One region of the Exiguobacterium sp. s5 genome, then DNA from elsewhere that is predicted to be linked to it. Evidence: predicted binding sites of a transcription regulator. Region 1 holds the regulator's gene; the other holds the start of a gene.
The links. The regulator Rex, encoded in region 1, represses fermentation and respiration genes when NADH is low (regulators of the CRP and FNR family bind a similar motif). The targets are predictions, from matches to a motif close to TTGTGAAATATTTCACAA.
Positions count from the first base shown of each region.

Region 2: a site for Rex is predicted at 10,860-10,877, ahead of pflB (formate C-acetyltransferase). Genes of this name have one in related genera too.

Region 1 covers NZ_JACSLK010000008.1:2,269-18,355, forward strand. The annotation lists partial or broken gene KNP60_RS14065 (HIT family protein) at 1-335, opposite strand, end outside; gene KNP60_RS14070 (uridine kinase family protein) at 388-1,035, shown strand; gene KNP60_RS14075 (sporulation protein) at 1,030-1,809, opposite strand; tRNA gene KNP60_RS14080 (tRNA-Met) at 1,949-2,025, shown strand; tRNA gene KNP60_RS14085 (tRNA-Met) at 2,051-2,127, shown strand; gene tsaE (tRNA (adenosine(37)-N6)-threonylcarbamoyltransferase complex ATPase subunit type 1 TsaE) at 2,233-2,682, shown strand; gene tsaB (tRNA (adenosine(37)-N6)-threonylcarbamoyltransferase complex dimerization subunit type 1 TsaB) at 2,679-3,335, shown strand; gene rimI (ribosomal protein S18-alanine N-acetyltransferase) at 3,328-3,813, shown strand; gene tsaD (tRNA (adenosine(37)-N6)-threonylcarbamoyltransferase complex transferase subunit TsaD) at 3,785-4,807, shown strand; gene KNP60_RS14110 (hypothetical protein) at 4,822-5,388, shown strand; gene KNP60_RS14115 (hypothetical protein) at 5,439-5,846, opposite strand; gene KNP60_RS14120 (ABC-F family ATP-binding cassette domain-containing protein) at 5,843-7,744, opposite strand; gene KNP60_RS14125 (redox-sensing transcriptional repressor Rex) at 7,894-8,550, shown strand; gene KNP60_RS14130 (twin-arginine translocase TatA/TatE family subunit) at 8,550-8,768, shown strand; gene tatC (twin-arginine translocase subunit TatC) at 8,772-9,560, shown strand; gene KNP60_RS14140 (hypothetical protein) at 9,702-12,341, shown strand; gene KNP60_RS14145 (YesK family protein) at 12,448-12,741, shown strand; gene KNP60_RS14150 (FAD-dependent oxidoreductase) at 12,934-14,280, shown strand; gene KNP60_RS14155 (PspC domain-containing protein) at 14,357-14,494, opposite strand; gene KNP60_RS14160 (hypothetical protein) at 14,648-15,121, shown strand; gene KNP60_RS14165 (NADPH-dependent F420 reductase) at 15,138-15,722, shown strand; gene KNP60_RS14170 (TM2 domain-containing protein) at 15,762-16,087, opposite strand, start outside.
Region 2 covers NZ_JACSLK010000006.1:69,511-85,597, reverse strand. The annotation lists gene KNP60_RS12480 (aldehyde dehydrogenase) at 1-1,110, shown strand, start outside; gene KNP60_RS12475 (Crp/Fnr family transcriptional regulator) at 1,284-1,994, shown strand; gene KNP60_RS12470 (cytochrome c oxidase subunit 2A) at 2,240-2,359, shown strand; gene KNP60_RS12465 (cytochrome c oxidase subunit II) at 2,382-2,852, shown strand; gene KNP60_RS12460 (b(o/a)3-type cytochrome-c oxidase subunit 1) at 2,853-4,538, shown strand; gene KNP60_RS12455 (kinase) at 4,596-5,201, shown strand; gene KNP60_RS12450 (GntR family transcriptional regulator) at 5,326-5,718, shown strand; gene KNP60_RS12445 (ABC transporter ATP-binding protein) at 5,696-6,376, shown strand; gene KNP60_RS12440 (hypothetical protein) at 6,373-7,179, shown strand; gene KNP60_RS12435 (hypothetical protein) at 7,189-8,292, shown strand; gene KNP60_RS12430 (hypothetical protein) at 8,322-8,963, opposite strand; gene KNP60_RS12425 (DEAD/DEAH box helicase) at 8,960-10,126, opposite strand; gene KNP60_RS12420 (hypothetical protein) at 10,181-10,603, opposite strand; gene pflB (formate C-acetyltransferase) at 10,964-13,210, shown strand; gene pflA (pyruvate formate-lyase-activating protein) at 13,270-13,986, shown strand; gene KNP60_RS12405 (NAD(P)-dependent malic enzyme) at 14,026-15,252, opposite strand; gene rsgA (ribosome small subunit-dependent GTPase A) at 15,462-16,087, opposite strand, start outside.

The sequences.
Region 1 (16,087 bases):
ATGGGGACCTGCCGTGTAACGCGGGATGACATGCAAGTGCGCGTGGGGCACGGTCTGGTTTGAAGCAATTCCGACGTTCCAACCAAGCGTATAGCCGTCAGGGCTATACGTCTCTTCGAGGAACACCTTCGCTTCGTGGAGCAGTCTGTATGTATCATGCCATTCGAAGGCGTGAGATCGAACGTCGTCGCTCGGTGTTGTTTCGGTACGATGATGCCTGAACCGACGAGCACGTCCTGTTCACGATCATGCATTAAAAAGTAGCAGGTCTCGTTCTCGGCAACGATTCGTTGTGATGGATCAAGCTGTGGATGACAAAATGGACAAGTGGACATCGGGATTGGTACACTTCCTTTCTATATGAAGTGTACCAAAAGGGGGATTCAAATGAATGATTTGATCGATTATATCGTCGACGAAGTCGGGCAAGAAAGACATACGGTCATCGGGATTTCGGGACACGGAGGTGCCGGCAAGACGACGTTCGCTGATGCTTTACGCGCGCGTCTTGGGGACGTGAACTATATCAATACCGACCCTTACATCACGGATTCGATGTTACGGAAGAGTGCTATAATCGACTATACGGTCGACGGTCAAACGCATCACTACAAGATGACGGCCTGTCATCCTTCCGCGCATCACTTGCTGTCACTCGAGCGTGATGTCCGGATGGTACGAGAAGGCATCGGCTTTTATACGATCGACGTCCCGTATCTCGAACGGACTTGGATCGATCCAGCAAAACGAGTCACCATCATCGAAGGGATGAGTGTCGCCTTCCTCGAACCTCACTATTTCGATGTATCGGTCTATTTGTATACGGATAGCGAGACTGAGTTCGCCCGTCGTTCTGTTCGGGACATCCAAGAGCGTGGGATGGACCTGGGCTACTTGAAAACCTCGCACGACGAGCGTCGGTTTCAATACGAACTGTTCATGCATCCGCATCGTGAGAAGTTCCAGACGGTCGTCTCGACAAGCGATAATGTTTGGACGATTGAGCGGAGCCCACAAAAAAACCGCTCATCATGAGCGGTGGCTGCGTAACGTTTCTTGGATCCCGATCCCGAGCCGATCTTGTTCGCGCTCGAGTTGGTCCCACGTGAGCGAGCGATGGCGCAACGTGACGTCGTTCGCAATCGACTCAAGTGTGCGTTGCTTCTCGATGTTGTCGAGCCAGTAATAGACGTCGACCCCATCCTCATCGATGCGCCAGAACGATTTGACGACTTCGAACTCGTCGGCCCAGTCGCCGACCGGCTTAAACCCATACTTCTCGACGAATGGATACGGCCGTTCTTCTCCGAGCGGGTCGATGACGTTGCGGACGAACATGAGCTCGAGGCCTGCATGTTCGGTCGCCTCTAACAAGCGTTTCAAAGCGGGGAGCGGTTCGACTTCGACATTCTCGACAACATCGAACCAAACCCGTTTGCCGTCCGTGTCCCAGACGGTCGCTTCCACACTATACGGAGCGCCCGCTGTCGACGGGGCATACATCGTTAAATCAAACGTGAACGGGATATGCTCTTCAGCACCTGGTTCGAGGACGACCGATAGAGGGATTGGGACTTCTTGAAGATCGGCCTCGCGGTTGAACTCATTTCCTTCGAGCGTGATGTCTTTGAAAGTCGTCAAAAAGTTAAGCGTCAACTCCTGCAGTCGCACGACATGTGAAGTGGTGTTCGACACGCGTAACGTTCCATGGACGGTTTCGTTCGGGAGAAACGGTACGGTGTGAAAATAGACGGATGCATCCAGTTCGGAAAAGAACCATTTTTTAAAGCGATTACCCCATTTCGACATGACGGTCGCGCCCCTTTTCTCTAGTAAGTTACACTCCTTATCATGTTCCCGATTCCAATTCTCAAAAAACATTTAGAAAAAGGTTGCATTTTATAACTACTTCACTTATTATAGAGGATGTCGAAACAATTCAAACCATCGCGGGGTGGAGCAGTCTGGTAGCTCGTCGGGCTCATAACCCGAAGGTCGTCGGTTCAAATCCGGCCCCCGCAACCAATTTTTATTTAATTTCATATGTCGTCGCGGGGTGGAGCAGTCTGGTAGCTCGTCGGGCTCATAACCCGAAGGTCGTTGGTTCAAATCCAGCCCCCGCAACCAATTTTTTAAATGAGATAGCGAAACGATGACGTTTCGTGTTTTTTTTTGCGCAAAATTGAGTGTACAATGAGTACGTATCGCTAGAACCACTAAAGGAGAAACATCATGTATACATTGATTACCCATTCTGCGGCCGAAACGCAGGCGGTGGCAGAAAAACTCGCCACGCTCGTCAAAGCCGGAACGGTCATAACGTTGGACGGCGACCTCGGTGCCGGCAAGACGACGTTCACCCAAGGCTTTGGTAAAGGCCTCGGCGTCACGCGTAACGTCAACAGCCCGACGTTCACCATCATGAAACAATACCAAGGGCGCTTGCCGCTCTATCATATGGACGTCTATCGTCTCGAAGACACGGGGGACGATATTGGCCTCGAGGAATACATCAACGGTGATGGTGTCGCCATCGTCGAATGGTCGAACTTGATCGAGTCGTCACTTCCGACGGAACGGCTCGCCATCACAATCGAGCGAGTCGGGGACGAGGAACGTCAGTTGACGTTCGCGCCCGTCGGCGACACGTATGATGCACTCGTGAAGGAGGTGCTCGCATGAAACAACTCATGATTGACACGTCGACGACACGTCTGTCTGTCGCCTTGAGTGAGCACGGACAGATTCAAGCCGAGGCGACGGTCATGGTCTCGAAAAACCATGCCGTCACGCTCATGCCGATGATCGAACAATTGATGAACGCGGTCAAATGGACACCGACCGAACTCGAACGCATCGTCGTGACGACAGGTCCAGGGTCTTATACGGGGATTCGCATCGGTGTCACGACAGCGAAGACGCTCGCCTACACGCTTCAGATCCCGCTCGTCGGGGTCTCGGCGCTCCGTCTTATGGCGGCGGCCCCGAACACGGAGCTCCCAGTCGTCGCGCTCATCGACGCCCGTCGAGGGAATGCCTATATCGGGCATTATCAACAGAACGAGGCCGTCACACCCGACCGTCACGCCTCGGTCGCCGCTTGGCTCGAAGCCAATATCAGCGGACCATTCGTCGTCGTCGGCGACGTGGAGCCGTTCCGTGACGCACTCGCGTCTTACGACTATACCGAAGCACCGGCCGCGCATAGTTACGGCCGTGCGAGCGATCTCGTCGCCTTAGGTGAGGCCACGAATGATGTCCATGCGTTTGAGCCCGAGTATCTTCGTCTCGCTGAGGCGGAAGCGAAATGGCTCGAGGGACAAAACAATGGCTGATATTAAAATCCGGCGCATGACATGGCTCGACGTCGAAGAAGTGACCAAAGTCGAGGAGGCCTCGTTCGCTATTCCGTGGACGAAAGAAGCGTTCATGAACGAGATGCTCCGCAATGACCAAGCGATCTATTTCGTCGCTGTGCATGAACGACGCGTGGTCGGCTTCGTCGGGGTTTGGCAAATCGTAGACGAGGGGCACATCACGAACATCGCCGTCTTACCGGAATATCGTGGGCAAGGCATCGGCAATCTGCTGTTGACGCAACTCGTTGAATTTGCCCGCTCGAAGTCACTCGCGGCGCTCACGCTCGAAGTGCGCGTCTCGAACATCGGCGCCCAAAAGCTGTACGAACAGTTCGGTTTCGAAAATGCCGGACGCCGGAAACGATATTATCAAGACAATAATGAAGACGCCTATATTTACTGGGCGAAGTTAGGAAGTGAAACAGATGGACACATCGCTCATCCTCGCGATTGAGTCGAGTTGTGATGAGACGTCGGTCGCGCTCGTGCGTGACGGTAAGACGCTTTTATCGAACGTCGTCTCGTCGCAGATTGAAAGTCATAAACGGTTTGGCGGGGTTGTGCCCGAGGTCGCCTCGCGCCACCACGTCGAACGGATCACCTACGTCATCGATGACGCCCTCAGTGAAGCGGGTGTGACGATGCAAGACGTCGACGCCGTCGCGGTCACGCAAGGACCAGGTCTTGTCGGGGCACTCCTCGTCGGAATCAGTGCGGCCAAAGCGCTCGCTTTCGCCCATAGCAAACCGCTCATCGGCGTGCATCATATCGCCGGACACATCTATGCGAACGAACTCGTCGAAGAGATGGAGTTCCCGCTCGTCTGTCTCGTCGTCTCGGGCGGACACACGGAGCTCGTCTATATGCCCGAGCACGGTGTGTTCGAAGTCATTGGGGAGACACGTGACGATGCAGCCGGAGAAGCGTATGACAAAGTCGCACGGACGCTCAGCCTTCCTTACCCAGGTGGACCTGCCATTGATCGTCTGGCAGCCGACGGGGAAGACACGTATAAATTCCCACGGGTTCGGCTCGAGGCAGGAAGTTTCGACTTCAGCTTCAGCGGGCTCAAGTCGTCGGTGATTAATGCCGTCCATAATGCCGAACAGCGTGGGGAAACGGTCATCCCTGAAAACTTGGCGGCCAGCTTCCAAGCGAGCGTCGTCGAAGTGCTCGTCGAGAAAGCGATTCGTGCCGTGAAAGAAAAAGGCGCGAAGCAGCTACTCGTTGCGGGTGGTGTAGCGGCCAACCGTGGACTCCGTGCCGCGCTTCAAGAAGCGACGGACCGCGAAGGCATCCGCCTCGTCATCCCACCACTTGATCTATGCGGAGACAACGCCGGTATGATTGGAGTCGCGGCACATCACGCGTATGTGCGCGGAAAGCGCGATACACTGGCGATGAATGCGGTTCCTGGGTTATCCTTAGAAGAGAGCATGACAGTCTAGGGGGAAATATACAGATGATGAAACGCATAATCATTGGAGGTCTCGTCGTACTGCTCGTCGTCGCGACGTTTTTGCAAGTACGGGAGATCATCCGCGCTTATAATATCGCCTATCAAGAAGAAATCGTTCCGGAAGCGACACGCGTCCGGTCGCTCACGGGAGCGGAATCGCTCGAAGGCATCGGCCGGGTCACGGGTGAGAACACGCTCGTCGAGACGTTGTACGGCTATAAGAGCTTAGACGATCAAGACATCGAAAGCGTCATCGTCGTCGACCGCAACCTCGGCGTTCAGCCGAAAGCGAGCGATGCGTATTATCAAATCGCACCGGGACGAGAAGCAACCGAAGAAGAGGCGGCGAAGTTCGAGGACATTGTCAACGAGTTTGACGAAGAGCAATTGTTCGCCCAAGTCATCTCGACGCATGAGGCAAAATATGTGACGAACGACGAAGAGGCGCTCACATTCTACAAAGTGTTCGTCCGTGACGTCGATACGAACGAGTACGTGTTTTTTATCACGGAAGACGGCATCAAGCTCGACTTCCACACGCGCGGTTTCCAACCGTTGCGTTATTTCTAAACGTAAAACAGGGAAGCTGACCTCCACAATGGAGTGCGGCTTCCCTGTTTTTATACTTCTGGATGATGTTTCTTTTGTTTATACCACATATTCACTCGGCTCACGACATAGACGATCAAGGCGAGCACCCACATGAGGAGCGTCGACTGATAGAAGTGGCCCCATACCGAGCCGGGCGTGTAAAAGCTGTGCACGGTCACATCGACCGGCCAGACGACGAGGCGGATAAACAGCGTGCTCATGAGCAGACCGCTCAACAAGCTGATCACAATCCCGCTCCACGTCTGGATGATGAAGCCGATGACGACCGGCAGGAAATAAAACAGGAACGACGGGACGACGGTCGGTTCCCCACGAATCAGTTCGGATACGTACTCCGTCCCGGTCGGCACGATGTAGGCGAGACCAGTCAGGAAGGCGTGCATCCACTCGATTCGCATCGCACGGAATCGCATCATGAATGGAGCTCCTCCCATTCTGCATACAGCGCCGTGATCGATTCTTTCGTCGCATCGGACTCGGTCGACAGTTCCTGTGCCCGAGCGAAGTCGTTGAAGACGTCCGGTTCACACAACAGCTGCTCGATTTCCTCGAGCCGGGCCTCGTGTTGCTCAATCGTGAGCTCGATCTCCTCGATCCGTTGTTTCATCCGGCGCTCCTCGCGTTGCTGTTCCTTGTCGGCGCGCTGTTTCTTGACGATGACTTGTTTCGTCTCTTCACGAGCGAGTCGGGCCAGTTCTTCGAGTTCTTCTTTCTTCTCGACGTAGTACGAGTAATCACCGAGGTATTCGTCGATGCCGTTCGGCGTGATCTCCAAGACGCGCGTCGCGAGCCGGTCGATGAAGTAACGGTCGTGGGAGACGAACAAGATCGTGCCCGGGTAGTCGACGAGGGCGTTCTCGAGAATCATCTTCGAGTCGAGGTCCAAGTGGTTCGTCGGCTCATCCAAGATGAGCAAGTTCGGCTGCTCGAGCTTCAGTTTCGCGAGCGTCAAGCGGGCCCGCTCTCCACCCGACAGTTCATGGACACGTTTCATGACGTCGTCACCGCTGAACAGGAACTGACCGAGCAGGCTGCGCACTTCTTGTTCGCGCATGAGCGGCCAGTCGTTCCAAATCTCGTCGATGACGCGGTTGGCATCCGACAAGTTCTGTTGTTCCTGGTCGTAGTAACCGATCTCGACGCCGGTACCGTAGCGGATGTCACCGGTGAGCGCCGGCTGTTGTTTCGTCAACACTTTCAAGAGCGTCGATTTGCCGACTCCGTTCGGACCGACGAGGGCGACCGATTCGCCACGCTGCAGCTGGAAGCGGAGATGCTGGGCGATCGGCTCCTCATAACCGATGGCGAGGTCGCTGCCGCTCAACACGTCGTTCCCGCTTTGGCGTTTGATTGCGAACGAGAGGACGGCACTACGCTCGTCACCATCCGGCACGTCCATCCGGTCGATTTTCTCGAGACGTTTGCGGACGCTCTGGGCCCGCTTCGTCGTCGTCGCCCGGGCGATGTTGCGCTGGATGAAGTCCTGCATCTTGGCGATCTCTTCTTGTTGCGACTCGAACTGCTTCTTCTCTTGCTCATAAATCGCGGCCTTCTGCTCGAGATACTTCGTATAGTTGCCGACGAAACGACGGCTCCGGTGGCGAGACAGCTCATAGACGACCGAGACGACGCGGTCGAGGAAGTAGCGGTCGTGGGAGACGATCAAGACGGCGCCTTTATAACCGCTCAAATACTTCTCGAGCCAGCCGAGCGTCTCGATGTCCAAATGGTTCGTCGGCTCATCCAAGATGAGCAGGTCTGGACTTTGAAGGAGCATCTTCGCGAGGGCGAGGCGGGTCCGTTGTCCACCGGAGAGCGTATCGATGCGGCGCTCGAAGTCGTCCGGATAGAAGCGCATTCCGTGAAGGACGGAGCGGATCGTCGCCTCGTATTGATAGCCGCCGCGGTCTTTGAACGTATGCTGTTCTTCATCGTAAGACGACAGCAGGCGCTCATAGGCGGCCGGGTCGTTCAAGATGCGCTCAGATCCCATGTCTTGTTCCATGCGGCGGAGCGTTTTTTCCTGTTCAATTAAATCGGTGAAGACGGTGAGCATCTCGTTCCAAATCGTCTCGTTCGATTCAAGTCCTGAATCTTGGGCGAGATAGCCGATCGTCACATCTTTTGGCTTCATGATATCGCCTGAGTCATAGTTGTATTCCCCGGCGATGACTTTGAGCAGTGTCGACTTGCCGGCGCCGTTCCGGCCGACGAGGGCGACGCGTTCGCCTTCTTGGATTTCGAGTTTGACGTTCTCTAAAATCGGCTCGACGCCGAATGATTTCGATAAGTTATTGACTTGCAGTAGGATCAAGTGAAAAAACCCCTTTCTCTCTATTTAGTATACTGTATTTTTTAGTCTTTTCAGGTATATTCGTTGAGTGGTTATGTGAATTCGTTTACAATCAAGGTGTATGAAATTAGATTCGTTTGAAACGCGTCGTAAAAAGGAGGCTCTTTCCGTTGAGTCAAAACGAACCAAAGATTCCGCAAGCGACAGCCAAACGGTTGCCACTATACTATCGGTTTATCCAAAGCCTGCATTCATCAGGAAAACAGCGTGTCTCTTCTGCTGAACTGAGTGAGGCGGTCAAGGTCGATTCGGCCACGATCCGTCGCGATTTCTCGTACTTCGGTGCGCTCGGTAAAAAGGGATATGGCTATAACGTACAGTATCTGTTAGACTTTTTCCGTAAGACACTGAATCAGGACGAGATTACGAACGTCGCCTTGGTCGGGGTTGGTCATCTCGGGACAGCTTTCGTCAACTATAACTTCCTTAAAAACAATAACACACATATCGTCGTCGGGTTCGACGCAGACGAGACAAAAGTCGGCACGACGATGTCCGGTGTCCCGATTCATCACGTCGATGAGATGGAACAGATTATGAAGCAAAACAAGATTGACGTCGCGATTTTGACGGTGCCGTCTGCCTATGCACAGCCTGTCGCGGATGACTTGGTCCGCTTCGGCATCAAAGGCATCTTGAACTTTACACCGGCCAGGCTTACTGTGCCGGATACGGTCCGCGTCCATCATATCGACTTGTCGATCGAACTCCAGTCGCTCATTTACTTTATGCAACACTATCCATCTGCTGAGGGGGTCCATCAATAATGGAATTACTATTATCGTCACTCGTCGTCGGTATTCCAGGCGGAGCAAGTCTGTTTGTCATCGCGATTATCGCGCTCATCATCTTCGGGCCGAAGAAATTGCCTGAGTTCGGCCGTGCCGCCGGACAGACGCTCCGTGAGTTCAAAAACGCCACGAGTGGCATGATGAACGAGCATGACGAGAAAGACAAGAAAGAAATTGAGAAGAAAGAGCAGTAAGCGATGAGCCATCAACCTGATCAAGAACGGGCACTGTCCGACCACTTGACAGAGCTGCGGAGACGACTGATGCTGTCGGCATTTGTCGTCTTTGCCTTCTTTTTGATTGCTTTGCCGAGTGTCAAATATGTGCTCGCCTATCTCCAGGCCGACCTCGTCGAACGAGGCCTTGAATTGAACGCCTTTGGGGTCGCGGACCCGCTCATGATTTACTTGAATTTGGCGCTCGTCATCGGGCTCGTCGCGGCTGGTCCGTTTCTACTGTATCAACTGTGGGCGTTTGTCGCACCTGGTCTGCATCCGAACGAGCGGAAAGCGACGCTCGCCTATATTCCGATCATCTTTATCTTGTTCCTCGTCGGTTTGGCGTTTGCCTACTATTGGTTGTTCCCGCTCGTCCTCGATATCTCGACGGACCTCGGGCAAGACCTTGGTCTGACGCAAATCATCGGGGCGTCGAACTACTTCACGTTCTTGTTGCAACTGACCATCCCATTCGGACTGTTATTCCAGTTGCCGGTCGTGACGATGTTCTTGACGCGCATCGGTGTCGTGACGCCGTACTTCCTGTCATCGATCCGGAAGTACGCCTACTTCGCCTTGTTCGTCGTCGCGGCCTTCATCACGCCGCCGGATTTGACGTCGCACCTCATGGTGTCACTGCCGCTCTTCTTCTTGTATGAGATCAGTTTATCGATTTCACGCATCACGTACCGGGGTGTGCTCCGACGTGAGAAAGAGGCGATGGTGAAAGAACAGATGGATTTGATGAAACAAATGAATGAGAAGTGAACACCATGTCATGCGACGTGGTGTTTTTTTGATTTTAGGGCTATTCAATTTTGAAAAAACAACTTAAAATTAGGAGGGTTAAATCAAAAAAATGGATTATTTTTGAAAGTTATGCATTCATAAACAGAAATGAGGAGAGTAATGAAGAAGTGGTTATGGAGCATGCTCGTGGTGCTCGTCATGATGGTAGCACCGGGAGTAGAAGTCCGAGCAGAAGACTATGCCAAACCGGAAATCATTCCGGCAGGAGAAGTCGTAGGAGATAGTGGGTATGTGTGGCGTTCGGGAGATCCGGAGACGCTTGTTCACATTCAGACCGGTGAGGAATATACGTTACCGATTCGCGTGTCTGCTGCTTATAATATGTATGCCATCGGAGACGGCCGATTTATGTTAAAAGGATGGCCGGAGTGGGTGATGTGGGATATACGTACGAATGAAGCGACGACATTCCCAATCGAAGCAGGAAGTGAGAATCGACTCGTCTCAACGAATGTAACAACAGGAATGATGTTATGGGCTGATGACGAAAAGTATATCATCACATCGATGTCAGGTGATATTCTCGGATCGCTCACGAAAGGCAGCGATCAGGTATACAGTCTGCTCGATGATGGGAACGTCCTCGCGTTCGCCGACGGTCAAGTGACGAAGCGGACGGTTACAGGAGAGGTGCTTGAGACAATCAGTTCCTATTCAGGACAGGTGAGGTGGGCCCGTCACATGAAAGAAGCGAATCAATGGTTCGTGATCAAAAGTGATGACTCGGAGCACATGTTTATTTTCGATTTGGCGACGAAACGATGGATTGAGAAAGATGCAGCAAACGTAAGTAATCTTACGTGGAAAGATGGCACCTACTACTTCATGACGCGAGAAATGTATACGACATTCTATGTCAGTTATAACGTCAGCACGAATGAGTGGAAAGAGGCACCGATTGATGATGCTGACATTCGACAACACGGTCCTTGGTACGTCTTTGGTATGAAGAAGACGGAAGTGTACACGCCGGAGTCTTTATGGAAAGCACCATGGCAACTGAATGTCAATGTGCCGAAAACGACGAATCGCTATGAGGTAGGTCGTCCATATGACGTCAACGGAACGGCCACGCTCGTTGATGGTACGGCCTTACCGATTCCAGCGACTGAGCTGACGGCACGTTTAGCCTATCAAGACGACCCGTTCGTTTGGGAGCAAGGGAAACTGACGTTACAGACGAATGAGTCGTATGACATGATTTTTAAGTGGAACGATTTTGAGCGCCGGTTAGACTTATGGGCATCGAACTATGTGCCACTCACACTCGACCCGCCAACCGGTGTCTTAGGCCCGATCAGCGGGAAGACGGCACCGAACACGCCGGTGTTTGTCAGTGTGACGAAAAACTTGTATCAATCGAACTCATCGGATTCATTGTTGAACTATCAATCGGCGACGGTCCAATCGGATGAGTCGGGGCGCTATACGTGGCAACCGGCGCGGTGGTTCACACCTGGATCGCGTGTGACTGTGAAAATCGGTAGTGGGTCAGGTGTTTACGCCGATCCGATTGAACTTCAGACGGTCAAAGAAAGTGACGATACTTCATCAAATGGTATCTCGGTTCTGACGAAAACGGTCACTTCAGGTGTCACATTGAAAACGACGCCGAACGCCGCAGTGGATGTGTTGATTCGCAGTGGGAAATACTACGAAATTTCGAATGAGCAGGCAGATGAAGACGGACTCATTTCGATTAAAGAGTTTAATACGATGCCTGTAGACATCGGAACAAAAGTCTACTTCAAATTAAAAGAGGCACCTGCTTCAGCGTTCCGGCTCACAACCGTGGAGACAAGAGTGGAACCGCCTGTCTTTTCGTGGACTCGGACACCGTTAATATATGACAAATCCATCAACATCACATCGAGTACCGATCAGGCCTATCGCATCTATCGAAATGGTACGCATGTGGCGACAACACGCGTCATGCCGTACACGTTCGAGACGCCATTAAAAGAAGGGGATGTCATTCTCGTCACACGTTCGAGCGGCGATGCGACGTATGAACTCACGAAGACGGTTCGTGCGTTCACTCCGACGCTCAGTGTAACTGACACGTTGATGACAAAGACACAAGCGACACTCTCAATCAAAAAGACGAGCACGGCGACAGTGCGCTTCTATGTAAATGACAAACTCGTCTCGGCCAAACGCCTATCGACGACACGTTACACCGTCCCCGCCAAACCGGGGGATCGTGTTCGCGTCAAAGCATCGGTCGGCTCGAAATCGCGTGACGTCTCGATCCAGTTGCCGAAAACGTCGCTGTCGACGCTCTCGATTAATGATGAGAAGTCACTCTGGGTCGGGTACGTGATCCCGAATAGCACGGTCACGTTGAAGAACGGTTCGAAAGTATTGGCTACTGCAAAGGCGAGCAGAACCGGACGTGTGACGCTCCGCTTCACGAGGCAACCGGTCAATGCGACGCTCTCGTTGACGAGCCAAAGCGGGACGTTCCGACATGCGCAGACGGTGAAGGTGACGACTGGACCGACACCGACGCTCGCGACGACGATTCCATCGAGCGCATCGAAGACACTGAAGGCGACATCGAACGTCGCGTATGGCACATTGACGCTCACGCGGGGGTCGACGGTCCTCGCGAAGAAGACGGTGACGGCCACGTCGACAACGCTCAGTTTCACCCCACAAAAGAAAGGAACGAAATTGACACTCCGTCTCGTGACGCCAAAAGGCCGAAGCGTGACGAAGACGATTTACGTTCGTTAACAAAAAAGCCATTCGCGATGATGCGGATGGCTTTTTTTAGAGATAGGGAACGAGGGAAAGCCGTGATACGATGAAACCAATCAAACATAGGTCAGGGGGAGAAGCGATGGCTTGGGAGTACTACGGGGATGAACTCATCATCATCGGCGTGTTGACGACAATTTTGTTGATTGCCGTGCTGAACTTTTTGAAATCGCGATTCAAGCGGAGACTCGTCTTCTCGTTGACGTTGCTCCTCGTGGGATACATATCGTGTATCATCGGACTCGTCTTCGTCCGCGGTTGGGACGCGCTGGGCTGGATTTTGATTGGCATTAGTCTGTATGTAATCGGTCTCCTCACCTATATCGGCGTCGTTATCTATCACTGGGTCAAAGGACGACGCACCACAAACTCATAAGTGAACCGTTCCGGTTGCGGGACGGTTTTTTTGTTGTCACACATGGAGTTCAAACTTTAGACATAATTACGTGAAAAAGTGAGCAAAGGGATTGTCAAACCTTCTTGTGAAATAGTACACTAAGTTCAGAAAGTAAATGTGATATTTATCACAAACACTAACTTACCTAACACTCAAAGGAGAGACAACCATATGAAAATCGCAGTCATCGGATGTACACACGCAGGAACAGCAGCAGTCAAAGGATTACTCGCCAAGCACGACAATCTCGACATCACGGTGTATGAGCGCAACGACAACGTCAGCTTCCTCTCGTGTGGGATCGCCCTCCACGTCGGTGGTGTCGTCAAACGTGCGGAAGAGCTCTTCTACGCGTCACCGACCGAACTCGAAGAACTCGGCGCGACGATGCGCATGAAGCACGACGTGTTGAACATCGACACGGAAGCGAAGACGGTCCATGCGAAAAACCTCGACACGGGAGAAGACGTCTATGACACGTTCGACCGTTTGATCGTCACAACTGGTTCATGGCCGATCGTCCCGACGCTCCCTGGCATCGAGATGACTGGGATTGAGCTCTGCAAAAACTATGGCCACGCCCAACGCATCATCGAGCGGGCGAAAGATGCGACGAACATCGCCGTCATCGGTGCCGGCTATATCGGTGTCGAGCTCGTCGAAGCGTTCGAAGTGTACGGTAAACACGTCACGTTCATCGATAGTGCCGACCGCATCTTGAACAAGTACCTCGACAAGTCGTTCACGGATCAACTTGAAGCGGACATGACGTCACGTGGCATCGACCTCGAGCTCGGCCAGACGGTCGAAGCGTTCCGCGGGACAGATGGAAACGTCACGCACGTCGTGACCGATAAAGGTGAGTTCGAGGCTGACCTCGTCATCCTCTGTGTCGGCTTCCGCCCGAACACGGGACTCCTTCAAGGCCAAGTCGACATGCTCGGCAACGGCGCCATCATCGTCGACGAGTATATGCGCACGAGCAACCCGGACGTCTTCGCGGCTGGTGACAGCTGTGCCGTCTATTACAACCCGGCGCGCACACATGCCTACATCCCGCTCGCGACGAACGCCGTCCGCATGGGAACGCTCGTCGCTGAGAACTTGATTGCACCGCGTGTCCGTTATCAAGGGACGCAAGGAACGTCAGGTCTTCGCCTGTATGATTGGAATATCGCCTCGTCAGGTCTCACAGAAGAAGCGGCCGCCTTGTTCGGCCTCGACGTCGAGAGTGTCGTGATTGAAGATGCGTACCGTCCGGAGTTCATGCCGACGGCTGAACCGGTTCAGTTCAAACTCGTCTATGAAGTCGGCACGCATCGCGTCGTCGGTGGACAAGTCCTCTCAAAAGCGGACATGACGCAAGCGGTCAACACGTTGTCGCTCGCCATCCAAAACGAGATGACGGTCGAAGAGCTCGCCTATGTCGACTTCTTCTTCCAACCTCACTACAACAAGCCATGGCACTTCATCAACAGCGGGGCGCTCGCGGCGATGAAAGACAAAGTCAACGCATAAAAAAACTCGGGAGCCGCGGCTTCCGAGTTTTTTATAGATAGCGTGGAGCGTCCTTCATCGAGTTGGCGAGGATCATCTAGATGAGAAAGTTCCCCGGTACGATCAGGAAGAGCAGACGAACGCCGAGCGGGGACAAGTCAAAGTATTCAGCGATGCCGCCGCAGACACCGAAGAGTGAGCGGTTCGTGGCAGATTTGCGAAGCGGACGGGACATAAGTGTAGCTCCTATCTCAGTTGTGATATGAAAATTTTACCATATAAACCTACTGGAAATGTATAGGTTCCACAGGTTTTTTTTCGTCTGAAGCCGGGGAAGGGGTAAGAGAAAGCTGATGTGTCACCTGGTCCTGTCAAAGGAGGAGCCAATATGGCCAAGAAGGAAAAACAACCGTACCATATCGTCACGTTCACGTTTCCAGAGGAGTCGATCTCGTATCAAGCATTCAGCAAGTTGAAGAAGTACCACGCCGAAGGACTCGTCGGGTTCGAACAACTCGTCGTCATCAAGCGTGAAGATAACGGGGCCTTCTCGTTCGAGGACGCCGTCCAACTGACGCCGACGAACAAGTCGACGAAAGGTGCCTTGATCGGGATGGCCGTCGGGATTCTCGGCGGACCGTTCGGGATTCTATTCGGCACGCTCACGGGAGGACTCATCGGAGGAACGAAAGATTTGAAACACGTCCAGAGCATTCAAGAGACGTTCAAGCGGACGGTCGGAAATATCGAGCCTGGACAGACCGGGGTGATGGCGATTGGGGAAGAGTTCGATCACTCGGTGCTCGATGGACTGGCGGCTGAACTTGGCGGCACGGTGACACGGACGGACGAAGAACTGTGAAGGGGAGTCGAACTATATGAAGATTGGTATTTTAGGGGCCGGAAAAGTCGGGCGGACGCTCGGACGCAAATTCGAGGACGTCGGCTATGACGTGTTGTACGGGACACGGTCAGAACGGGAAGGGACGATGTCGCTCCAAGAAGTGGCATCGAATGCGCAAATCTTGTTATTGACGACACCGTTCGCGGCGGCCGTCGATTTGATTCAATCGCTTCGGGACTTGGACGATAAGATCGTCATCGACGTGACGAATCCAATCGCCAAAGAGTTTGACGCGATCGAGCGACCGGAAGGGAAATCAGGGGCCGAGCATCTGCAGGAACTCGCACCGCACGTCCGCATCGTCAAGGCGTTCAACCAGACCGGCGTCGAGAACTTGGAGAATCCGAACATGTCGATGATGTTCATCGCCGGAGACGAGCAAGAATCGGTCCGGGCCGTCCAAGACCTTGCCTCGAAAATCGGCTTCGACGCCCATACGCTCCGGCACTTGAAGCTGGCGCGAGAGCTCGAGTCGCTCGCGTGGCTATGGATTCATTACGCGACGAAAGAACGGAAGCATCGGAACTTCGCGTTCTACTTGAAAGAGAATAGCTTCTAACAGAAAAGACGGTCACGCGTTGGCGTGACCGTCTGGTCGTTAAAAGGCAGCTTGACGCTCAGAGCGAGTCTTCAACGACTCGATTGTCTCGCGTTCGATGGCTTCGACTTCGCGCTGTTGCCAGCCTGGCATGAGGAACGCGTCGACGAGCGCCCAAATGCCGGCGACGAACAGCCCGATAAAACCAATCAATACAACCGTAAGGACGATTGAACCGACCGTGAGAGCAAGCATCGCGAGGGCGCTACCGGTTTTCTTGAAGTAGAAGCGGTGAGCACCAAATCCGCCGAGGAAAAACCAAAGCAAATACGCGACGACGAGATTGCGTTTCTTTTTCTCGACTTCGCTGTTGACGAGGAGCATTT
Region 2 (16,087 bases), on a different contig from region 1:
GTCCGCGGTGCTTCGATTCATCTCGGGACGAAAAGTGAGGTCATGTATGAACCTTATGGCACGGTACTGATTATCGCTCCATGGAACTACCCGTTTCAATTGGCGATGGCACCGCTCATCGGAGCGATTGCCGCAGGGAACACGGCCGTCGTGAAGCCTTCGGAATTGACACCGAACGTCGCCCAAATAATCACAAAAGTGCTCGAACGGGCGTTCACTGACCGCTACGTCGTCAGCGTCGAAGGAGATAAAGACGTGGCGACGGAACTGCTCGCAAAGAAGTGGGACCATATCTTCTTCACTGGGTCGACACCGGTCGGAAAAATTGTCATGGAGGCGGCGGCAAAACATTTGACGCCGGTCACGCTTGAGCTCGGCGGGAAATCGCCGGCCATCGTCCATGACGATGCCAATATCGAGATTGCGGCGAAACGGATCGCTTGGGGCAAATGGATGAACGCCGGGCAAACGTGCGTCGCTCCAGACTATGTCCTCGTCCATGAATCGAAACGAGAGGTATTCCTCGAAGCCATTAAACGTGAAGCGTTCACGATGTTCGGGAATGGCGTCGGGACGAAGCGGTTCACACGAATCGTCAATGAGACACATTTCGACCGCTTGATCGGATATTTGACGGAAGGCGACGTATTTTTCGGAGGTCAGACCGACCGAGATCAATTGAAGATCGCTCCGACTGTATTGACGGACATCGAAGAAGACGCAAACGTTATGAAGGATGAGATTTTTGGGCCGATTCTACCGGTACTCACGTATCGTCAACTCGACGAAGTGATTGATTTCGTCGCAGCGCGCCCACACCCGCTCGCGCTCTATTTGTTCACTGAGACGAAAGAGGTGGAGCAGAAGGTGATGAAGCATCTCACGTTTGGCGGAGGTTGTGTCAATGATGTCCTTATGCATTTGACGAACCCGAACCTGCCGTTCGGTGGCGTCGGTGAGAGCGGAATGGGCTCGTATCATGGTCGCTACAGCTTTGAGACGTTCAGCCATGCCAAATCGATTTTACGCAATACGACGAAATTTGATTTACCGGTTCGTTATCCGAACTTCAAAGGAGCCGAGAAGTTGATTCGATTCGTCTACCGATGATTGGATTAGACTGCAGAGAGCCTGCAGTCTTTTTTTTGTGAACGAAAAAATAAGAAGATTGTTTGAAATGTCACATACTTTTATGAAAATGCCCATTGCCCTCCTGTATAATAAAACCATATATCACGCACGAGGCCAGATTAGGCATGAGACCAGTGGAGGGAGCAGACAACATGACTATGAAATGTGGGACGACCCAACCGAACAGCTTCGTCTTCTCAGAAGAGACGAAACAGCTCTTATTCGAGATGATGACGTTTCAAGAATATTCAAAAGCGAGTATCGTTTGTTGGGAAGGAGAAAAATGCAGTAAGTTCTTTTATTTGAAGAGCGGTACCGTCAAATTCACGAAACTGACGAAAAAAGGGAGTTCGCTCATCATGTTCATATACGGCGCTGACGACTTCTTTGGAGAGTTCGACATCGACGATGTATTCCCGAGCTCCTACAGTATCGAGACGACCGAGGACAGTGTCATCGGCTGGATTTCAAAACAAGAGATGGACGAGCTCGTGCGTCAAGACGCGCAGCTGGCTACGGAGGTGTTGCGTTGGACTTCGATGATGCGTAAACAGTCCGAGATGAAGTTGCGTGACTTGTTGCTGTATGGGAAGCCAGGGGCGCTCGCCTCGACGTTGCTTCGCATGGCGGCAATGCACGGCGTAGAGGAGACAGAGGGGGTCACAGTTCCGAGACATCCGTCTGACGGCGAACTCGGACAATTGATCGGTGCACCTCGCGAAACGGTCAATCGAATGATGAACCAGTGGCGGAAAGAAGGCGTGTTAACGACGACTCCGACATCGATGGTGTTGCATGACATCGATTTCCTAAAAGAGCTATGTTACTGCGAAGGCTGTCCCGCCGGTATTTGTCGGCTTTGACTTGCCGTTCATAAGCGTTGAAAAACGTGCGGCGTCACAACATGAGAACATGAACAGGTGATTGGACCGACTGATGTCGGAGCAATCGCCTTTTTTGTATGCCTTTTTTTCAAATGTGAACTTTATGTGTGGAAACTACGCAAATTTGATGTGATTGTCACTTTTGAAGTGACAAATGTCACATATTAATCAGTGCCCCTTTTCATACAATGAAAGTGGAAATCAAAGGGAAAGGGGTCCTTCACGTGGAGAAAAACGATGGACAAGAACCGAACTTAAAAGGCACGTTCACATCGGTCATGATTGTCGCTGGCGTCATCATTGCCATGTGGTCGTCGGTCTTTTACTTATTTGTGACACGATAACGAGCAAGAGGAGGGAAGCACGATGCATATTCATAAACTTGAGAAGTATTGGTTAGTATTCGGCATTATTCTATTAGGCGTCTTTTTGACAGTGCTCGGTATCTCTGCGTTTGCGGCAGGGAATCAGCCGGCTTCGGACGCCGATTTGATCGACCCGGCAAAAGTGCATCAAACTGCACCGTTCGACAAACCAGGGCTTCATAAAATCGGTGACAACGAGTATGAGCTCGTCATGGTCGCCCAAGCGTTCACATTCACACCGGGCAATGTGGAAATCCCAAAAGGGGCGAAAGTCACGTTTCTCGTCACGTCACCGGACGTCGTCCACGGGTTCCAATTGACAGGGACACCGGTCAATATGATGGTCGTGCCAGGCCACATCAACTCGCTCACGTATACGTTCGAAGAAGCAGGCGAATTCTTGATTCTATGTAACGAATACTGTGGAACCGGACATCACATGATGTCGACAAAAATTAAGGTGGTGGACTAAATGAATGACGTAGCCTCAAAATTAAAACAGTGGGAAATGGAACGCGGCGTACCGGTACCAAGTATCGGTGTTAAAGAAGCGCGCCTCGCCTATGCCCATGTCGTCATTTCGGTCCTCGCCGTCTTAATCGGCGGTTTGGCAGGACTCATGCAGACGCTCATCCGAACGGGCGTCATCCCGGAAGTATTCGGTTATTATCAACTCTTGACCGCACACGGCATCATGCTCGGTCTCGTCTTCACGACAATGTTCATCATCGGTCTTCTTTACGCGCTCCTCGCTAAGTCGTTCGGACGTTTTGAGTCGTTCCCGACTCGGGTCGCATGGCTCGGATTTTGGATGATCATCGCCGGTGCCGTGCTCGTCACAATCATGGTGCTCGCCAATAAAGCGACCGTGTTGTATACGTTTTACGCGCCGCTCATGGCCGACCCGATCTTCTATATCGGCCTCGTCTTGTTTGTCGTCGGCACATGGTTGTCTGCGTTCGCCATGTTCCGGATGTATGCGGACTACAAACGGGAGAACCCAGGTATTCACCCGCCGCTTCCGGCGTATATGAGTGTCATGACGATGCTATTGTGGGTCATCGCGACGCTCGGTGTGGCCGGAACGATTCTGTTCCAGCTGCTACCGCTCTCGCTCGGATGGAAAGACACGGTCGGGATTGAGTTATCACGGACGTTGTTCTGGTACTTCGGTCACCCCCTCGTCTATTTCTGGCTCATGCCGGCCTATATCGTCTGGTATACGGTCGTGCCGAAAGTCATCGGCGGGAAAATCTTCTCGGATGCGCTCGCCCGGATGGCGTTCCTATTGTTCCTCTTGTTCTCGTTCCCGGTCGGTTTCCACCACCAGTTGACAGAGCCGGGGATTGAGCCGTTCTGGAAGTTCGTTCAAGTCATCTTGACGTTCCTCGTCGTCATCCCGTCGTTTATGACGGCGTTCTCGCTGTTTGCGACGTTCGAGCTGCGTGGTCGCGCACTCGGTGCCCGTGGGTTATTCGGTTGGGTCAAGAAAATGCCATATGGGGATGTCCGTTTCCTCGCGCCGTTCGTCGGCATGTTGTTCTTCATTCCAGCCGGAGCCGGCGGGATCATCAACGCATCGCACCAATTGAACGCGATGGTCCACAACACACTTTGGGTCACAGGTCACTTCCATATCACAGTCGGGACGGCCGTCGCCTTGACGTTCTTCGGAACGGCATATTGGCTCGTACCGGTATTGCGCGGTCGTACACTCACGAAAAAGATGAACCGACTCGGATTGATTCAAACGGGAACGTGGGCGTTTGGGATGTCAATCATGTCTTACGCAATGCACATCTCAGGACTCCAAGGTAACCCGCGTCGGACCGGACCGGCAACGTACTTCTCGGATGCGCTTACGCGCGAATGGATTCCATACCACATCGCCATGGCGATTGGCGGGACGATCCTCTTGATCTCGGTCCTCATCTTCGTTTACTCAATGTTCAACTTGTCGTTCCTCGCGCCGAAAGGGGAGGAAGAATTCCCGCTCGCTGAGACGGAAGAGGCAGCGATGGAGACGCCTCGTTTCTTTGAAAACTGGAAACTATGGATCACCGTCACGTTCGTCTTGATTGCGTTCGCTTATACGGTCCCGATTTGGCACTTGATTGAGAGTGCGCCACCGGGAGCGAAAGGCTGGGTGCTCTGGTAAACTGAAGTCAGCCCTGTAGTTTAGGGCTGACTTTTTTTGTAGGAAGGGGATGAGGGGATGGACACTTTACGGGAAACCATTCGTCGAGAACACGCCAAGCATCCGCAAGGCCGGCCGTTCATCGTCGCCATCGATGGATTGAGCGGAGCTGGGAAGACGACGCTTGTTGATCAACTGCGCGGGACCTCACCGAAGGAAGTGATGCTACATATCGATGATTTTATCGTCGAGCGGCATCGGCGTTACGAGACGGGACAATCGGAAGCGATGGAATATTATGCGCTCCAATGGGACGTCGACTTACTTGTCCAGACGTTGTTCGAACCGTTGCGGCAAGGGGAGACAACGCTGACGTTACCGTACTATGCGCGCGACCGGGACGAAATCGTCATGCGAACGATCGAGATTGCTCCGAACGCACTTGTCTTGATCGAAGGGATTTTTTTATTGCGAGCCGAGTGGCGCCCTTATTTTGACTACGTCGTCTATCTCGACTGCCCACGAGAGGTCCGGTATGAACGGGTCCTGCATCGCGACACATACATCGGCGACTTGGCGGAGCGGCTCGCCAAGTACGAGCGCCGGTACTGGCCGGGAGAAGCGCATTACTTGAAGACGGTCAATCCGAAAACCAAGGCCGACCACATCGTACAATCCATTTGACGCATCCACTTATAGGAGGATGCGTTTTTATTTTGGAAAAAACTGTTGACTCCGTTAGTGTACTATGGTGATAATACAGTCAGGTAGTGTATTAGCCGCATCATACACTTAGAGAGGTGACAACATGATCATACAATTCAACACGAGAGCCCCGGTCTACATCCAAGTCGTCGACTACTTCAAAAAGAAAATGGCACTTGGCGAACTGAAAGCGGGCGAAGAGATGCCGTCGCGGCGCGAGCTCGCGAGCGAATTGAAAATTAACCCGAACACCGTCCAAAAGGCGTTCAAAGAAATGGAGGAACAACAATTGATTACGACCGAACGGAATCGCCCAAGCCGCGTGACGACGGATGAACACGTATTGAAACGGATCCGTACCGAACTCGTCGATGAGGCGGTCGCCGTCTTCGTCGAATCGATTCAAGAACTCGACGTCACGATGGATGAGCTCGTCGATAAAATCAAACGGCAATACGGGGAGGGGAATCTCGATGATCGAAGTATTGGGAGTTAAAAAACGTTACCGGAGAAAACAAGTTATCGAAGACGTGTCGTTCACGGCCCAAAAAGGAGAAATCACGTGCCTAATCGGCTTGAATGGGACCGGGAAGTCGACCATTCTCAAAGGGATCATGGGGCTGACGCCATTCGACCGGGGCACGGTGCTCGTCGACGGCAAACCGCTCGACTTGAATCGTGTCGCGTTCGTGCCGGATCACTCGACGTTCCCGCTCCATTTCACGATTGAACAGTGCGAGGCGTTCATGCGCGACTTTTATCCAAAGTTCGACCCGAAATTGTTTGCCCGTCTTGTCGATGAGTTCAAGCTGTTCCCAGAGGACAAGTTGAATGAACTCTCAAAAGGGACGCTCGCGAAAGTGAATTTGGCGCTCGGCATCGCCCAAGACCCGGACTATTTATTGCTCGACGAACCGTTCTCGGGCATCGACGTATTCTCGAAAGAACAAATCGTCGAGTTGTTCTCGAGTGACATCATGGAAGACCGCGGCGTCTTGATCACGACGCATGAGATTGAAGACATCGAATATTTGGTCGATAAGGCCGTCATGTTGAACAACGGTCGAATCGTCCGTGAGTTCGACGTTGAAGACGTCCGCTTCATTCACGGAAAGTCGATCGTCGATGTCATGAGAGAGGAGTTTGGGGCATGAACTTATTGAAACTAATCGGATGGGAAGTCGAACGGATGACGAAACCGTATCTCATCTTGATCACACTGCTCGTCGTCGTTCAGTTCGGTTGGCTCGGATTCTTTTTATGGAGCGAGACGAATATGTATGAAGAAATCCGTCGCACCGGGACACCGGATTATATCTTGACGTTCGCCAATTATCTCGGAGGCATGGCGTTTATTTTGTCGATCGGGGTAGCGGTGACGGCGATGATATTTTTCAGTTTTTGGATTTGGTATCGGGATTTCCAAGGTCGCGGCACGTTCATGATGCGCCTGCTGCTCATGCCGCAACAGCGGATGCTCGTCTTCGGTGCGAAGCTAGTGACGATAATGTTGATGATCCTTGGATTGTTCTCCGTCCAGTGGATTGCGCTCAAACTCCAGTACATAGCGTTTTCGAGTTGGTTTGACTCGCAAATAATTCCGATGCGTGGCTCATTCGAACAGACCATCGGCTACGATGGGGCGCTCTCAATCATGTATCCTGCTTCAATCGTCAACTTTATCATCCATCAATTGCTGATTGTGATCATCATTTTATTCGTCTTCACATTCGTGTTGATTGAACGAAGTCTATGGCAGCGGACAATGTGGTCGTCGATCATTGCGATGTTGATGCTTGGAACGTTGATTGTCGTTCCTGTGACGGCACTTTTCTTCCTGGAGAACCGCTTGTTTATGGATGAGATGACGCTTGTGATTGGTCTCGGTCTGATGGCATGGATGATGGCAGCGGTGTGGATTAGTCGTCGTTACCTAATGAAGAAATTAAGTGTGTGAGGTGAGCGTATGAAACGAATGTGGAATGTGGTCGCACTCGGTGCGGTCGTCGTCATCGGTCTCGGGACGTTCGCTTTCGATATGAGGGACACGAAAGCGGAATGGGAGTTAGATGTCAAAACGAATCCTAGTGTGTGGGAGTCACAAACGGTTGGTCTATTTTACGGAACGGAAGAAGAAGGTACGACGGAACGATTCCAATTGACGACCGATCGTAGTCGTGTGATGAGCAATGTGAACTACATCGAAGAGGCGTTAAATTATCGGAGCGAGGTAGATTCGTCAGTTCGTGGTTTTTATCGAGAATTGTCTGGCTTAAGTTTTATGCAATCGATTCGAACAGCTGACGGCTATATTGGCGTCGGCCAGAACGGGAACAAAGAGATTGCGGTGTTTCGAATGAATGGACATGAAGTCACCAAACAAGTCTTTGGGAATGAAGTTGATGGCGCTTCTGAATTGATGGACAGTCCCTGGGCCGGCCTCTTTGTTCATGAAGGAAACGTGCATGTCATTTACCGAGATGGTTATGGAGAGAATCCAGAGACGAAAATTGCTAGGTTCGATGAGGCTGCCAAACAAATCGTGATCGAGAGCGTGGCGTTACAAGATGAATCCATTTCGACCGTGACTGGAACATCGTGGGCTTTCCGACCGCACATGGCGACGATTGACGCGGATAATCGGTTCATCCCGGTTGGCATGACCGAGCAAACATCCATCACGGAAAATGGAGAAACTTATTTAAGTGAGCAAGAAAAGATTGGGATTTATGCGTATGATGCGGAAACGAAGCAAGTCGTTGAATTGATGCCAGACGGTGACATGTGGAACGCGACGGTGTACGAGGGTCAATTGATTTCCTTACAAGAAGACGGGACCGAATTCGTCATCGATTTGAAGACTGGGAAGCAGTCGACACGTTCAGTCATCGATGGTTCGGTCGGCACGACCTCATACATCGGGGACCGACTGTACCATGCCCGCCCTACGAAAGACGGGGCCGTCATCGACGTCTATCAAGATGGAAAAGCCATCTCGAGCGCCACGGTGAAAGCGACGAACGACGAGGCGAAAGCATTGGTGATCAACACAGAATATTACGTGGAATAAAAAATAAGCGAGAGGCGGCCGCCTCACGCTTATTTTGATGGTTTCGGGATGATGACCCCTTCTTCTAGATCAAGCAACATGTCGATCAGTTCCGCACAGAACTCCGGGAACTGGTCGAGGAACGCACCTGGACCGACCTCGTCGGTGAAATCGATATACAGGTCCGATACGTTACCGGCCATCTTCGCCGGGAGGGCGAGGAACGCCGACCCGAATCGCCAGTTGCCGCGGATATCGAGCAGTTTACCGAGCATCACATCGCCCGGTTCACGAGCCTCCGGAAGCGTCACTTTGTAGATTTCTTTCGTCTCCCAATCGCGTAAACCGTCCTCGGTCACTTCGAAGACCGAGCAGCGCGGGACCGCCAAGCCCCGAAGCGCGTGATAGAGGGCGGGGGACATCTCGGCCTTGTGATCCGCCAAGTAGCGGCCATGCGGCGTCATCCCGTCTTCATCCGTCTCGAAAAAGACGGCCCAGTCGATAAAGAGGTCGCGGAATAGCTCCGCGTCTTTCAAGTGCCACGTGCCTTCCGAGGCGATCTCTTGTATATAGTTCGTCCATTGCGTGCTACGCGCGAGCGCGGCCTGCTCATACAATTTTTTCAGCTCGGCCAGCAATTCGGACTCTTCTACGAGCAAAGGGAATGGAATTACTTTCCGGTCTTTTTTCATCGGCGTGGTCCTCGTTTATTCGCAGGACGCTTGACGACCGGCGGTTTATCCTCGATTCGTTTCTCGATGACGTCGCCACGGTAAATCTCGAGTTCTTTCAATTCAACGCCGAGTTGACGGGCGAACGATTTCAAATGGGTCAAATCCTCATCTGTCACGAGCGAGAGGACCGTCCCAGCCGCGTTTCCGCGTGCCGTCCGGCCTGAGCGGTGAATAAAGTCGTCGATTGATTCTGGCAAGTCGAAGTGGACGACGTGCGTCACTTCCTCGATATCGAGACCACGGGCTGCGAGGCCAGTCGTGATGAGGAGCGGGTAGTCACCTTTACGGAACTCACGAAGTGTTTCGACACGTTCGCGCTTTCCTTTCAAGCTGTCGAGCATGCGATAGTTCACTTTCATTTTGTCGAGCTCACCTTTCAACGGTGGCAAGAACGACCGGTTGTTGATGAAAGCGAGCGCTTTGACGTTGTCGACGTGAGACAGGCGGCGGAGCAACTCTGGTTTATACCGACGCGTCGTCAACATGTAGCCATAGGTGACTTGTGCGCTTACCGCCCGCTCGATTTTCACGTGGGCCGGTTCGTTCAAGAATGGGGCAGCCCAAGCTTGAAGCGTGTCTGTGAGTGTCGCCGAGACGAGGGCGATTTGATGTTCATGCGCCGTATGTTTGATGATCCGTTCGGCAGATTCTGTCAAACCGCTATCGATGATTTGATCGGCTTCGTCGAGGACGATCGTATGCGTCTCGTGAAGTTTCAACTTTTTCTTCTCAATGAGTTCGACGAGTCGGCCCGGTGTCCCGACGATCAAATGTGGTTTTTTCTTCAACCGGTCGATTTGACGTTTCAACTCGACGCCACCGATGAACGAAGCGATGCGGACGTCACCTTTCTCGGTGAAGCGTTGCGCGACCGTTTGAATCTGCATGACGAGTTCACGCGTCGGCGCGACGATGACGACTTGGATGCGGTCGTTCGACGCATCGATTTTTTCGATGGCGGGTAATAAGTAAGCAAGCGTCTTCCCGGTACCTGTCGGCGCTTCGATCGTGACGTCTTTTCCGTCAAGAAGAAGTGGGAAGGCTTCGGCTTGGACCGGCATTGGTTCAGTAAAGCCAAGGCGATCCCAGGCTTCGTTAATAAATGGTTTTGTAAAGTTCATATCAATTCTCCTTATCGTGGGGCAAAAACAAAGGAAGCATAAGCGCTCCCTGTCTTAGATATAGCGAACATGTTCAGTATCTTGGTCGAATGAAGAACGGAGTGTCTGTGTGAACGTCTGTCCGTCCTCGATGAGTTTGATGTGCACATCGATCTGGTCAGCCGACGCCTCGACGCCTTCGACGGTGAAGCCTTGATACACACGATACTGCAATTCTTTCGTCAACCGTTCGTATGGGGCGAGCTCTGGATACGTCGCTGCCACGTCAATCGGGCGCGAGATGAGAGCCGCGAGCAAGTTATCGCGGTAGTCGATGAAATCCTCGTTTTCGATGTCGTCGTCAAACCGAATCCAAAAACCTGCGTCTTCAAATTCTGTGATGAATCCGTCACGTTGTTCACCGTTTTCCTCTACTTTAAGAGAGATGCGGTCGCCGGTCTTTAAATCGTGAGCGGCTGTCAATAATTCGTACGTCATGGGAAGAACCCCTTCCTCTTCTACAATGTTCTGCCTTCATTGTGTCCGATATAAGGCAAAAATTCAAGTTCTATCCCCGAGGTGTGAGGTACATCACTACGAAAACTGTATAAATCGTCACATCCCATCTGAAATGATACAGAAATGAGTTGAATCCTGCCGTAACAAGACTTATCTGTTTCAGAAGGAAGGGTGTTTGCATTATAACAGTATTTAAAGCGCTTACAAAAACGGCTTTGTGCCAACGTTCATGAGATTGTTACAACTTTCACAAGAATGTAAAACAAAATGTTCACGTTTTCACGTACACTCAACTTATAGAAAGCACGCAGTTATCTCAACTATGAGGAGTGACCCACAATGGCAACCGAAATTAAATCAGCCTGGTCAGGATTTGTACCTGGGCAGTGGACGAACGAAGTGAACGTCGGTGAGTTTATCCGTTTGAACCGACACGAATACACAGGGGACGATTGTTTCCTCGTCGGACCGACCGATGCGACGAACCGTCTTTGGGCACAAGTGATGGAATTGACGAAAGAAGAGCGGGAACGCGGTGGTGTTTGGGCGGTCGATCAAAACAACCCATCGACAATCGTCTCGCACGGACCGGGATACTTAAACAAAGAGCTCGAGAAAGTGGTCGGTGTTCAAACGGACGAGCCGTTCAAACGTTCGATTCATCCAAACGGCGGGATCCGGATGGTCGACGCTGCCCTTGAGTCATACGGTTTCGAGCCGAACCCTGAAATCACAAAGATTTATTCGGAAATTCGCAAAACGCATAACCAAGGTGTCTTCGATGCGTACACACCTGAGATGCGGGCGGCGCGGAAGTCAGGGATCATCACAGGTCTTCCTGACGCTTACGGCCGGGGGCGGATCATCGGCGACTACCGTCGTGTTGCCTTGTACGGGTTAGACTTCTTGATTGCAGAACGTAAAAAAGACTTGGCGAACCGTGGCGGTTTCTTATCAGAGTCAGATATTCGGACACGGGAAGAAATGTCTGAGCAGCTCCGGGCCCTCCAAGAGTTGAAACAACTCGGTGCGGCGTACGGGTTTGACCTCGGCCGTCCGGCGGAAAATACACAAGAGGCGTACCAATGGGTATACCTTGCATATCTCGCAGCCGTCAAAGAACAGAACGGCGCCGCGATGTCACTTGGACGTGTCTCGACATTCCTCGATGTTTACGCAGAACGTGATATCGAAGCAGGTCGTTTGACCGAGTCAGACGTTCAAGAAATCGTCGACCACTTCATCATGAAGCTCCGGATCGTCAAATTCTTGCGCACGCCTGACTACAACGAATTGTTCTCGGGTGACCCAACGTGGGTGACCGAGTCAATCGGTGGGATGAGTGAGGATGGTCGCTCGAACGTGACGAAGAGCTCATTCCGCTTCTTGCATTCACTCTCAAACCTCGGGCCAGCACCAGAACCGAACTTGACGGTGCTTTGGTCGACGAAATTGCCAGAAGGATTTAAACAATATTGCGCGAAGATGTCGATTGAGACGTCTGCGATCCAATATGAAAACGACGACCTCATGCTTCCAGAGTTTGGCGACGACTACGGCATCGCCTGCTGTGTGTCACCGATGAAGATCGGGAAACAGATGCAGTTCTTCGGTGCCCGCGCCAACATGGCAAAAGCACTCCTTTACAGCATGAACGGAGGCCGCGATGAGAAGAGCGGCGACCAAATCGCGCCGGTTTGGGAGATGAACACCGAAGACGTGCTCACGTACGACAAAGTGTATGCCGACTTCGATCGGACGCTCGATTGGCTCGCCGAGCTCTACGTCAACACGCTCAACGTCATCCACTTCATGCACGATAAATATGCGTACGAACGGATCGAGATGGCACTTCATGACCCAGAAATCCTACGGACGATGGCATGCGGAATCGCCGGTCTCTCGGTCACAGCAGATAGTCTGTCAGCCATCAAATATGCGACCGTGAAACCGGTCCGCAACGAGCAAGGCATTGCTGTCGACTTCGAGACAGAAGGCGACTTCCCTAAATTCGGAAACAACGATGACCGTGTCGATTCAATCGCCGTCGAACTCGTTGAGTCGTTCATGGAAAAAGTGCGTAAGCATAAAACATACCGCGACGCGCTCCATACGCAATCAGTCTTGACGATCACATCAAACGTCGTCTACGGCAAGAAAACAGGGAACACACCGGACGGACGCCGTGCCGGCGAACCGTTCGCCCCAGGTGCGAACCCGATGCATGGCCGCGATACGAAAGGTGCTGCCGCATCGCTCTCATCAGTCGCGAAACTTCCGTTCGAGCATGCGCAAGACGGGATCTCATACACGTTCTCGATCGTACCGAAAGCACTAGGCAAAGAAGAAGTAGCTCGTGAACTCAACTTAGCGGCACTTCTTGACGGCTATATGGGCGGCGAGCATAAAGGACATCACTTGAACGTCAACGTCTTCAACCGTGAAACGTTGCTCGATGCGATGGAGCATCCGGAAGAATATCCACAGCTCACCATCCGCGTCTCTGGCTATGCGGTCAACTTCATCAAGTTGACGCGCGAACAACAAATCGACGTCATCAACCGGACGTTCCACGGTTCATTGTAAGTAATCAAGGCTTGGCGGCCTTCTTCTGAAGGTCGCTCATTCGTTAGGAGGTCATTTCGATGACAATGGGATATGTACACTCGGTCGAATCGTTTGGAACCGTTGACGGCCCGGGAATTCGTTTTATCGTCTTTTTACAAGGTTGTGCGCTTCGTTGCTTGTATTGCCACAACGCTGACACGTGGGATTTCAAAAAGAATAACCATCGTTCGGCCGAGGACGTCATTCAAGAAGCGCTCAGCTATCGTCCGTTCATGGAAGCATCAAAAGGCGGTATCACGATTTCAGGGGGCGACCCGCTCGCGCAGCCAGAGTTTTTAGAAGCGCTGTTGCGTGAAGCGAAGAAACACGGGCTCCACACGACACTCGACACGTCGGGTGCACTTCGTCCCCCTAACTTGGACGCCATCTTAGATCATACGGATCTCGTCTTACTCGATATCAAACATATCGACGATGACATGTGTAAGAAACTGACGGGACGGAGCAACGTCAACACGCTCGCGCTTGCTGAACATTTATCCGAGCGCGGAACGAAAATGTGGATTCGCCACGTCCTCGTCCCGGAATGGACACTTGATGAAGGAGCGCTCCGCCGCACGGCCGCGTTCATTCAAAAGCTCGACCACGTCGAGAAAGTCGAAATTTTGCCGTACCATGAGATGGGTGTCTATAAATGGGAGGCACTCGGTCTCGACTATCCGCTCAAAGGGATTAAACCCCCGACGACGGAAGAAGTCGAATGGGCGGAAGGAATCTTACAAGGAACCGTTTAAAAAACTGCGCAGACCGTCACGGTCTGCGCAGTTTTTGGATTACAAATGTTTTTGACTGACGTGCTGACGGATGGCGGCCTCATCGAGTGGGCGCTTGGCGACGCCGGTCTCGACGGCGGCTTTGGCGACTGCGACTGCGACGGCGGGTGCGATTCGCTCATCGAACGGGCTTGGGATGACGACCCCGTTTATGAGATCTTCCTCGGTCAACAAGTCGGCAATCGCGTGGACGGCCGCTTCTTTCATCTCTTCGTTGATCTCGGTGGCGCGAACGTCAAGCGCCCCGCGGAAAATACCAGGGAAGGCGAGGACGTTGTTCACTTGGTTGGCGAAGTCGGAACGACCGGTCGCGACGACACGCGCCCCGGCTTTTGTCGCGAGGTCCGGCATGATCTCCGGAATCGGGTTCGCGAGTGCGAAGATGACCGGGTCGACAGCCATCGAACGAACCATCTCTTCGGTGACGGCACCGGCCGCCGAGACGCCGATGAAGACGTCGGCACCTTGAAGCACATCGGCGAGCGTCCCTTCATGTTGCTTCCGGTTTGTCGCTTTGGCGATTTGATCTTTGAACGGGTTCATCCCTTCGACGCGTCCTTCGTAAATTGCGCCTTTCGTGTCACAGATGACGAGGTCTTCGACGCCGAAACGCTTCAACAGTTTCGCGATGGCGATGCCGGCAGCCCCGGCACCGTTCATGACGACCCGAAGTTCAGGCATAGTCTTGTCGACGAGTCGCAGTGCGTTGACGAGACCTGCTAGGACAACGATGGCCGTCCCGTGTTGGTCGTCATGGAAGACGGGAATCGGGAGCGTCTGTTTCAGGCGCGCCTCGATCTCGAAACATTCGGGCGCCTTGATGTCTTCTAAGTTAACGGCACCGAATGTCGGCGCAAGCAATTCGACCGTCCGGACGATCTCGTCGACGTTATGCGTGTCGAGACAGATGGGGAACGCATCGACCCCGGCAAAGCTTTTGAACAAGACGGCTTTCCCTTCCATGACCGGGAGCGCGGCCTCTGGACCGATATTGCCGAGGCCGAGGACGGCACTTCCGTCCGAGACGACGGCGACCGTGTTGGCACGGAGTGTATAATCGTAAGACAGTTCTTTATCTTCAGCGATGCGACGGCACGGTTCGGCGACACCCGGTGAGTAGGCGAGGCTGAGCGCTTCTTTCGTGTCGACGTCGACTTTCGGTGTCGTTTCCAATTTCCCGTGGTGCATGGCGTGCATCTCAAGTGCGCGTTCGTTCAATGTTTTCATAAGTCTCTCCCTGTGTGCTAGCGATTTTCATCTGTGCGAATACGAATCCATTGTAGCGGAGAAACCGCTTTCTTTCGAGGGTTTTGCCTGCATTTATGCGAACTATTTCTGAACGATTGTTCACAAATGTCGGATTGGTGATAAGACTTGGTGCTAGGGTGGGAAGGTCGAAAAAGGAGCCACAGTTTTTCTGTGACTCCTCTCTTAGATTAAGCTTTCGTTTTTCGTTTCTTCTTCTCAGCGAGACGTGCCGCCTCCGCTTGCCGTTTTTCCGCGTAGCGGAGCTCGCGCTCGAGCTTGACGAAGCTCTGATAGCGTTTCGCATCGAGCGTTCCAGATGTGATGGCGGATCGGACGGCACAGCCCGGTTCGGTGCTGTGCGAACAGTCCCGGAATCGACACGTCTCCGCGAGTGCCTCGATATCCCGAAACGTGTCGTCGAGGTGATCGGCCCCGTCCCAAAGTCCGAACTCACGCATGCCCGGGGTGTCGATGACGAACAAATCGTCAATCCGGAACAGTTCACGATGCGTCGTCGTGTGCTTGCCGCGCTCATCGCTCTCGCGTACGGCTTGTGTCTCGGCGACGGTCTCACCGGCAAGCGCGTTCGTCAGTGACGATTTCCCGACGCCGGACGAACCGACGAGTACGATCGTGCTTTCGCTCGGCAGTGCGGCTCGCAACGCCTCGACGCCGTCGCCTGTGAGTGAACTGACAGGGAAGACATCGACCCCCGGAACCGTCAAAGCGAGCTCATCGACGAGCGCCTCGGCGTTGTCGACTTGGTCCGATTTCGTCAAGATGATGAGCGGTGTGGCTCCGGTTTCCCACGCGC